Linked DNA regions of Stappia indica. Each later gene encodes a partner of the first gene's protein in a complex. Links are inferred from orthologs where the notes say so. Each region holds a gene or a part of one and is shown in the gene's direction. Other genes may lie near its edges.

Region 1 (5,505 bases):
GGACGCCCGCTCGTCATCTGCGACGTCGACGAGGTGGTGCTGCTGTTCCTCGCCCATCTGGAGGAGCATATGGGCCGCTCGGGCCACCGCTTTCTCAGCCACGAGTACAAGCTCACCGGCAACATCGCCGATGCGGCCGGCACGCTGCTGGAGGCGACCGTGGTGCGGGCGCTGATCCAGGCCTTCTTCGACGAATGGGTCGAGCTGCAGAAGCCGGTGCCGGGCGCCGCCGATGCGCTGGCAAGCCTTGCCGGGGCCGCCGACGTGGTGTTCCTCACCAACCTGCCCGGCGACTGGAACCGCGAGGGGCGCATCCGCACGCTGACCAGCCACGGCATGGCCTATCCGCTGGTCACCAATTCCGGCCCCAAGGGCGGGGCCGTGGCGGCCCTTGCCGCCGGACGCAGCGCGCCGGTCGTCTTCATCGACGACAGCCCCTCCAACATCCGCTCGGTGCGCGACAGCCACGCAGGCAGCACCCTGGTGCATTTCATCGCCGACCAGCGCTTCTTCGCCGGGGCGGAGGATATCGAGGGAACCGGCCTGAAGACCCATGACTGGGGCACGGCGACCACGTATATTCGGCAGGTGATCGGCGGCTGAGAGCCTACCCCGCCGCCGAACGACCGGAGCCGCGGGACATGTCGGGCGCAGTGCCTGTTGGGGGACGTATAGCGGGCAGCGCCGGGGCAATCCGCGCCGGCACGGTCCTGTGCCGCGACTGCCTGACCCGGGCGCCGGCGGCGATGCGCGGCACGTCTCTGCGCTGCCGCGCCTGCGGCAGCCCGCGCGTGCTCTCCCATCCCGAGCTCGACAGCCTGTCGATTGCCCATATCGACTGCGATGCCTTCTACGCCTCGGTGGAAAAGCGCGACAACCCGGAGCTGATCGACCGGCCGCTGATCATCGGCGGCGGTACGCGCGGCGTCGTCTCGACCTGCTGCTACATCGCCCGCATCAACGGCGTGCGCTCGGCCATGCCGATGTTCAAGGCGCGCGAATTGTGCCCGGACGCGGTGGTGATCAAGCCCGACATGGCGAAATATGCCCGCGTCGGCCGCGACATTCGCGAGCGCATGCGCACGCTGACGCCGCTGGTCGAGCCGCTCTCCATCGACGAGGCGTTTCTCGACCTGACCGGCACCGAGCGGCTGCATCACGCGAGCCCGGCGGAAACACTCGCCCGCTTCGCCCGCTCCATCGAGGAGGAGGTCGGCGTCACCGTTTCCGTCGGGCTGGCGCCCAACAAGTTCCTGGCCAAGATCGCCTCCGATCTCGACAAGCCGCGCGGCTTTTCGGTGATCGGCGCGGCCGAGGCGGTGAGCTTCCTGGCGGAGCAGTCCATCGGGCTGATCTGGGGTGTCGGCAAGGTGTTCCAGCAAAAGCTCGCCGCCGACGGGCTGACCACCATCGGCCAGTTGCAGAAGATGGAGGCGGTGGACCTTGCCCGGCGCTACGGCGCGATGGGCCTGAGGCTCGCCAGCCTTGCCCATGGCCGCGACGACCGGCCGGTCTCGGCGACACGCGAGACCAAGAGCGTGTCGAGCGAGACGACCTTCGACACCGACATTTCCGACGTTGCGCGGCTGCGCGCCATCCTGCGGCGGCTTTCGGAAGAAGTCTCGACGCGGCTGAAGGCGGCGGATCTTGCCGGGCGCACGGTGACGCTGAAGCTGAAGACGCCGGACTTTCGCATCATCACCCGCTCGCGCAGCCTCTCCGATCCGACGCAGCTCGCCGACCGGATCTTCCGCACCGGCGAGGACCTGCTGAAGGGAGCGGCGGAGGGAAAGCGCTTCCGCCTGATCGGCATCGGCGTGTCGGAACTGACGGACGGAACGCGGGCAGACCCCGAGGATCTGGTCGACCCGGTCGCCGGCCAGCGCGCCCGGGCCGAGCGGGCCATCGACGCGCTGCGCTCGAAATTCGGCAAACAGGCGGTGGAGCTGGGCCTCACCAAGGCCGGCGATCCGCGCCGGCAGCGCGACCGCTAGCGGCGAAAGGCCTTACCGGGCCTCCTCGTCCGCAGCTTCCTTCTGGCGCAGCGCCTTCAGCCGGGAAATCAGCGTCCGCGCACCGAGCAGGATATGCGTCGTCAGGTGCTCGCGGGCAGCGGCAACGTCGCCCTTGCGGCACAGTTCCACCAGCATCCGGTGCTCGCGGCTCATCCGCTCGCGCCCGCCGGTCAACCGGATCGGCAGGGGAAAGTGCCGGTAGGCATTGCGGTAGAGCTTGTGCACCAGCTCCAGCGTGCGCGGCCGGTTCGCCGGCGCGTAGAGCGCCGCGTGAAAGCGCCAGTTGAGATCGGACCAGGTCTCGTCGCGCGGATCGCTCTCCATCTCCGCCACCAGCGCTTCGGCGCGCGCATAGTCCCGCTCGCCGAGGATCGGGATGGCCTGCTCCAGCAGCCAGCCCTCCAGCTGGGCGCGGATCTCGTAGGTCTCCTCCAGATCGTCGACCGAAAGCCCCGAGACCACCGCCCCCTTGTTGGTGACCAGGGTCACCAGGCCTTCGGCCTCCAGCTGGTGCAGCGCCTCGCGCACCGGCACGCGGCTGACGCCCAGCTCGCTCGCCAGCTTCTCCTGCCGCAGCTGCGCCCCCTCCGGCAGGTCGCCGCTCAGGATGCGCTCGCGCAGCCGGTCGACCACCTGGGCGCTCGTCGTCTTGCGGCGCCCGGTCGGAGCCTCGCCCGATGCGGGCCCCGCTACGGTCCCTGATGCTGCACTCGATGTCATCGGCAGAACGCGCCTTTGTTGCGGTGTCGGTCGGGCAAGGCATAGCCCGTTGCCCGCCGCGATGATAGCAGCCTTTACGGCTCGAAAAAATTGAATCCAATTTCTAAAATTATCTGCCATAATGACGCTCTCGCATCTGACAGGAATCGGAAATTTCGTAGAAAAACCGCGGAAATTTGCGCTGATTTCCTCGAAATAAACTGGATACAATATGAGAGAAGCAAACGCTAAAACACAGGCCAAGCCGGCATGATCGTCGTCTCCAACAACGAAGGAGGCTGCGGAATTCCGACGACGGCGCAGCTGCTGGCCGAGGGCCGCTCCGCGCTCGACGCGCTCGAGGCGGGCCTGCGCCTGGTCGAGGCGGACGAGAGCGTGCGCACCGTCGGCCGCGGCGGCTGGCCCAACCTGCTGGGCACGGTCGAGCTGGACGCCTCGGTCATGGACGGGACGACGTTCCGCACCGGCGCGGTCGGCGCCCTCACCGGCTTCCTGCACCCGGTCTCCATCGCCCGCCAGGTGATGGAGCAGCTGCCGCACGAGTTCCTTGTCGGCGAAGGCGCCATGCGCTTTGCCCGCGAGATCGGCGCGGAGGCCGGGGAGCTCTTGATGCCGCACGCGGAAAACGCCTGGAACCGCTGGTTCGCCACCGAGGTCGGCGAGGCGGAGCGGCGGGACTGGCCGAACGTGCCCATGCGCGAGCTGTGCAAGCAGGCGATCGACCCGGAGCTCGGCCGCGACACGACGGTGTTTCTCGGCCAGGACCGCAACCGCGACATCGCCGCGGCGACCAGCACCTCAGGCTGGGGCTGGAAGTATCCGGGGCGCCTCGGCGACAGCCCGGTGATCGGCGCCGGCTCCTACGCGGACAGCCGCCATGGCGCCTGCGCCTGCACCGGCGTCGGCGAGATGACCATCCGCTGCGGCACCGCCCGCGCGGTGGTGCTCTACATGAAGATGGGCATGACCGTCGGAGAGGCGGTGGATGCCGCCGTCGACGACATGCGCGCCCTCAAGGGCGGGCTGATCGGCCGCGTCACCATCCACGCCATCGACGCGCAAGGACATCACAAGGTCGTCGCGGTCAACGGACTTCCCGAAAACCACTACTGGATCTGGCGCGAAGGCGACGCCGCCCCGCGCGCCGAACCGGCGGAAATCATCCCCATCAGCGACGACCCCACCCCGAGGCCAACGGCGCATGGCCGCTACGAGGTCATGGACCTGTAGCGCTTGCCGCCAGCGGAAGGGCGCGGGAAAGGCCCGCTCCCTCGAACTGACAACAAGACCCAACCGGAGAACATGGAATGGCATCAACAGGCATCAAGCTGGCCATGGCCGCAGTGGCGGGAACGCTGCTGCTCGGCAATGCGGCGCTGGCGAAGGGCACGCTCGACATCGTCAAGGAGCGCGGACGGCTGGTCTGCGGAACCAGCACCGGCATCGCCGGGTTCAGCATGGCCGACGACAAGGGCGAGTGGACCGGCCTCGACGTCGACGTCTGCCGGGCGCTGGCGGCGGCGATCTTCGACGATCCGCAGAAGGCGGACTTCGTGCCGCTGTCGAGCAAGGACCGCCTCGTGGCGCTGCAGACCGGCGAGATCGACGTGCTGCCGCGCACCACGACCTGGACGCTCGGCCGGGACTCCGGCATCGGCCTCGACTTCACCGCCGTCAACTACTACGACGGCCAGGGCTTCCAGGTGCGCCGCGACCTCGGCGTGGAATCGATCCGCGAGCTGAACGGCGCCTCGATCTGCACCGTGCAGGGCACCACCAACGAGCTGAACCTTGCCGACTATTTCCGTGTCAACAACATGGACTACCAGCTCGTCACCTTCCAGAGCATCGACGACACGGTGAAGGCCTATGAGAGCAAGCGCTGCGACGCGCTGACGACCGACATGTCGCAGCTCGTCTCCTACCGCCTGAAGATGGCCGAACCGGACGCGCACATGCTGCTGCCCGGCGTCATCTCCAAGGAGCCGCTCGGCCCCTATGTCCGCCAGGGCGACGACGAGTGGTTCGATATCGTCCGCTGGACGGTCTTCGCGATGGTCAATGCCGAGGAGCTCGGCGTCACCAAGGCGAATGTCGAAGAGCTTGTCGCCACCAGCGACAACCCGGAGATCCGCCGCCTGCTCGGCCTCGACGGCGAGTTCGGCAAGTCCCTTGGCCTGACCAACGACTGGGTCGCACGGATCGTCCGCCATGTCGGCAATTACGGAGAGTCCTTCGACCGGAACCTGGGCACCGGCAGCCCGATGCAGCTGCCGCGCGGCGTCAACGCGCTGTGGTCGCAGGGCGGCATCCAGTTCGCGCCCCCGATCCGCTGATCGACCGCTGATCTACCCCTGAAAACCAGGTGCGGGCGGGTTCGCCTGCCCGCACCCCCGAAGACCTACCGGTCGCACTCGCCGGCCTGCATCCGCGTCATCTCGACGAGGTTTCCGCGCAGCTCGAAGTCGCCGTAGTCCAGCACCAGCCGCCGGCTGACGCCGTTGTCGTAGAGCAGGAAGCTGAGCTGGTAGATCGGCGTGCGCTCGCCGCCATCGCCCTTGCTCTCGTCGAAATAGGAAATCGTCACCGGCCAGTGGGCGCTCGCGCCGATCTCGCCGACGGCGGCCGCGTCGTCGCGCCCGACATCGCCTGCGCCCTCGCGCCGCGGACCGATCACCGCCGTGGTCTCGTAGACCTTCTCGCCGGTCTCCGAACCGTCGAAGAGATCGGCGACGAAGATCGTCTTCCCCTCCTGCGCCTGTCCCAGCAT
Region 2 (4,407 bases), 2.5 Mb from region 1 along the record:
CATTCCAGTAGTGTACCGGACCTGCGGCTGGCGTATCTGAAGTCGTAGGTCGGAAGGACTATCTCCCCCTGCAAGAGCTGGATGTTTTTGACTTGCCGTGTCCTTCGGCAGGCCGGGATTTCTGTGTCTTGCGCGGTGCCGTTTGCGGAAACGGCAAGAGGGCGGCGCCTGCCGTGAGCGACCAGTGTGGTCTGCCTGCGACGGTTGCGCCCAGGGAAGTCGAAGACTGGAAAGAGGGGCTTGACGATGACTGCACAATCTACTTTCTGTGCCGCTCCGGCGTGGCTGCCATCGAACGGCGTCACGCCCTGATCCATCCCTGCGAGCCGTCGAGCGCGCAAGCGCCGCACGGCCACATCGCATCTAGCGACCCGCCCGCAACCGGGGCCGATCCATCGCCCACGCGACCTGCAGGAGGTTGAGGCAACGGGAAGCCCCAAGGGGCAGAAGAGATTTCAAGCCGGGCGGGCAGCGCTCATCCGGTGAGGATACCTGTCGCTCTTGCGACACCTGGCGGGCCGATGACGGCCCACGACAAGACCGCGCCGAAACGGCGAAAAACACAACAAGTGCAACGGGTTCTGCGGCGGCGGAGCATCTCGTTGACCATTTGGAGGCGATCACGATGAACTTGCAGGAACTGCCGGCATCCGAGACCGCAGGAATTGACCATTGGACGCGCGTCAAGAAGCGCCTGCGGGCCGAGCTTGGCGAGGACGTCTTCACCAGCTGGTTTGCGCGTGTCGATCTGGAGGATCACTCCGACGGCACCGTGCGGCTCTCCGTGCCCACCCGGTTCCTCAAGCAGTGGATCCAGTCCCACTACCGAGAGCGCCTGATGGGCCTTTGGAAGCACGAGTGCGACGACGTCCATCGCATCGAGCTGACCGTGCGCGGCGCGGTGCGTGCCCGCCCCGTCGTCGGCGGCGTCGCGCGTCCCGTACCGGCGGCCCCGCGGACTGCCCAGCAGATCAAGCTCGTCGAAAACTCCGCTTCAGCCAGGGCCGAGACCGTCTCGTCCGGCGTGGCGCGGCCTGCGGCTGCGACCCCGCGCGAGGGCTCCGATGGCCTGGAAGGGGCTTCGCTCGATCCGAAATACACGTTCGAGTCCTTCGTTGAGGGCGAGTCCAACGCGCTGGCGCTGGCCGCCGCGCGTCAGGTCGCGACCGCTGCGGCGGTGACCTTCAACCCGCTCTACATCCATGCCTCGGTCGGCCTCGGCAAGACCCACCTGATGCAGGCTGTCGCCTCGGCGGCGCAGGCCTCTGGCCGCCGCGTGCTCTATCTCACGGCCGAGCATTTCATGTACCGCTTCGTCGCGGCGCTGAAGGCCCAGTCCGCCCTTGCCTTCAAGGACACGCTGCGCGCCATCGACCTGCTGCTGATCGACGACATGCAGTTCCTGCACGGCAAGCAGGTTCAGCAGGAGTTCTGCCACACGCTCAACGCCCTGATCGACGGTGCCCGCCAGGTGGTGGTCGCTGCCGACCGTCCGCCCGCGGACCTTGAGACGCTCGACGACCGCATGCGCTCGCGTCTGGCCGGCGGCCTCGTCGTCTCGATCTCCGAGCCCGATTTCGGCCTGCGCCGCGCCATTTTGACCAACCGCATCGATTGCGTGCGCCGTTCGCATGCCACCTTCGCCGTGCCGGAGGCCGTGCTCGACTACGTCGCCCGCCATGTCGGCAATTCGGGCCGCGACCTCGAGGGCGCGCTGAACCGCCTGATCGCCCACAACCAGCTCACCAACCAGCCGGTGACGCAGGAAATGGCCGAGGCGACCTTGCGCGACCTGGTGCGCAATACAGAGCCGCGCCGGGTCAAGATCGAGGACATCCAGCGCATCGTCTCCAAGCACTACAACGTGTCCAAGGCCGACCTCCTGTCGGCCCGCCGCACCCGCACCATCGTGCGTCCGCGGCAGATCGCCATGTATCTTGCCAAGGCCCTGACCCCGCGCTCGCTGCCCGAGATCGGCCGCCGCTTCGGCAACCGCGACCACACAACCGTGCTCCACGCAGTTCGCAAGATCGAGGACCTCGCGCGATCCGACACCGCGCTCGCGCAGGAGCTCGACCTCCTGAAGCGGATGCTGGACGCCTGATCCTTCATCCGGCAGGCATCGCGGGTGGCATCCCCTTGTCGGGGAGGGCCGCCCGCTTGCGGTTTTCGCAAGGCATTTGCCAAGGATCGCCGGCACTTGCTTTTCGCAGCGCAAAAGGGCAGTGTCTTCGCCCATTTGACCGTCGCGGTTCCCACGATTTTCGACAATGGACGATACAATGAAAGTGACCCTCGAGCGGACCGATCTTCTGAAGTCCCTGACCCATGTTCATCGTGTCGTCGAGCGCCGAAACACCATCCCGATCCTGTCGAACGTGTTGCTGCGCGCCGACGGCGGCCAACTGCTGCTGAAGGCGACCGACCTCGATCTGGAAATCTCGGAGAAGGTCGCGGCGCTGGTCGAACAGCCCGGCGCGACCACCGTTCCGGCGCACATGATCTACGACATCGTCCGCAAGCTGCCCGAGGGCGCGCAGGTGGCGCTGGAGACCTCGTCGGACAATGCGACGCTGGAGATCCGGGCCGGCCGCTCGCGCTTTGCGCTGCAGATGCTGCCCGAGACCGACTTCCCGGACATCACGGCCGGTGAGTTCACACACCGCTTCACGCTACCCTCACGCGATCTGCGCTCGCTGATCGATGCCACCCAGTTCGCAATCTCCACCGAGGAGACCCGCTACTACCTGAACGGCATCTACATGCATTCGGTGGCGACCGACGGCGGCGACCGGCTGCGCGCGGTGGCGACCGACGGTCACCGGCTGGCGCGCGCCGAAATCCCGGCGCCGAACGGCTCCGTCGGGATGCCGGGCATCATCGTGCCGCGCAAGACGGTCGGCGAGATCCAGAAGCTGCTGGAAGCGCCGGACGCGGAGGCGGCCATCGAGATCTCCGAGACGAAGATCCGCATCACCACCGGCGATGTGATCCTGACCTCGAAGCTGATCGACGGCACCTTCCCGGACTACGGCCGGGTGATCCCGCAGAACAACGACAAGGAAATGCTGGTCGAGCGCGACGAGTTCAAGGCCGCCGTCGACCGCGTGTCCACCATCTCCTCCGAGCGCGGTCGCGCCGTGAAGCTGGCGATCTCCGAAGGCCGTATGATCCTGACGGTGGTCAATCCGGACAGCGGTTCGGCGACCGAGGAACTGGCCATCGACTACGACAGCGATCCGCTGGAGATCGGCTTCAACTCCCGCTATCTGCTGGAGATCACCAGCCAGCTGCGTGGCGATACCGCCTGCTTCCGCCTGGCCGATGCCGGCGCGCCGACGCTGATCCAGGACAAGGGCGTGGAAGACGCGCTCTATGTCCTGATGCCGATGCGCGTCTAGCAGCCAGGCTTTGCCCGCGATCGGCAGCCGCGCTGCGGGCGCGGTGCGCCTTGACGGGGCCGGCAGGCGAAGCGCAGGCAAGCGACCCGTAATGGAGGCCGGATGGGCGAGCCGGTCCAGGTTGCCATCGGCAGTCTGACACTCACCGATTTCAGGAACTACGAGCAGGCGAGCGTCGCATTCGGCGCCCGCCTTGTGGCGTTGGTCGGCGACAACGGCTCCGGCAAGACCAACCTGCTGGAGGCGGTCTCGCTGCTGACCGCCGGGCGCGGTCTGCGCCGGGCCCAACTCGACGACATCCGCCGGCAGGGGGCGCCCGCCGGCTGGAGCGTTGCCGCCCGTGTCGAGGGCGTGGCCGGGGAGACCCGCATCGGCGTCGGCCATGCGCCCGGCGAGACCGGCCGGCGTGTGCGCATCGACGGCGCGGATGCCCGCTCTTCCGAACAGTTGCTCGACTATCTGCGCGTGCTCTGGCTGCTGCCGGCGATGGACGGGCTGTTCACCGGCGCGGCCGGCGACCGCCGCCGCTTCCTCGACCGCCTGGTGCTGGCGATCGACCCAGGCCATGGCCGCCGCGTCGCCGATCTGGAAAAGACCCTGCGCGCCCGCAATCGCCTGCTGGAGGAGGGCGGCTCTGCCGCCTTTCTCGATGCGGTGGAGGCGCAGCTCGCCCCGCTTGCGGTTGCCGTCGGCTTTGCCCGGCGCGAGACCGTCGCCCTGTTGCAGGCCCGCATCCGCCAGCAGGGCGACCTCGGTCTGCCCTTCCCGCTGGCCGGGGTGGAGCTTGCCGGCGAGTTCGAGCGCGACTGCGAAGGCATTGCGGCCTACGACATCGAGGACCGCTACCGCGATCAGCTCGCCGCGACCCGCATGCGCGACCGCGCCGCCGGGCGGACCCTTTACGGGCCGCATCGCAGCGATCTGGCGGTGCGCCATCTGGCCAAGGACATGCCGGCGGCCCTTGCCTCCACCGGCGAGCAGAAGGCGCTGCTGATCGGTCTTGTGC

The links.
Region 2: the proteins of GH266_RS03635 (region 1) and dnaN are in contact, whole or in part, in a solved structure (PDB 1OK7), measured with the Escherichia coli proteins. The link is inferred for Stappia indica from one-to-one orthologs.

The regions. Positions count from the first base shown.
Region 1 is NZ_CP046908.1:784,592-790,096, forward strand. The notes cover bases 1-2,817. They hold GH266_RS03635 (DNA polymerase IV), read left to right. Parts: upstream 1-641; coding sequence 642-1,994; downstream 1,995-2,817. Other genes in these bases: GH266_RS03630 (hypothetical protein), read left to right, coding at 1-603; GH266_RS03640 (GntR family transcriptional regulator), read right to left, coding at 2,007-2,735. In the rest of the region: GH266_RS03645 (glycosylasparaginase), read left to right, coding at 2,985-3,965; GH266_RS03650 (amino acid ABC transporter substrate-binding protein), read left to right, coding at 4,043-5,071; GH266_RS03655 (cell envelope integrity EipB family protein), read right to left, coding at 5,137-5,505. UniProt on the Escherichia coli protein: Poorly processive, error-prone DNA polymerase involved in translesion repair and untargeted mutagenesis. Copies undamaged DNA at stalled replication forks, which arise in vivo from mismatched or misaligned primer ends.
Region 2 is NZ_CP046908.1:3,315,212-3,319,618, forward strand. What follows is about bases 1,357-4,341. They hold dnaN (DNA polymerase III subunit beta), read left to right. Parts: upstream 1,357-2,282; coding sequence 2,283-3,401; downstream 3,402-4,341. Other genes in these bases: dnaA (chromosomal replication initiator protein DnaA), read left to right, coding at 1,357-2,104; recF (DNA replication/repair protein RecF), read left to right, coding at 3,504-4,341. Outside these bases: more of dnaA, read left to right, coding at 626-1,356; more of recF, read left to right, coding at 4,342-4,407. UniProt on the Escherichia coli protein: Confers DNA tethering and processivity to DNA polymerases and other proteins. Acts as a clamp, forming a ring around DNA (a reaction catalyzed by the clamp-loading complex) which diffuses in an ATP-independent manner freely and bidirectionally along dsDNA.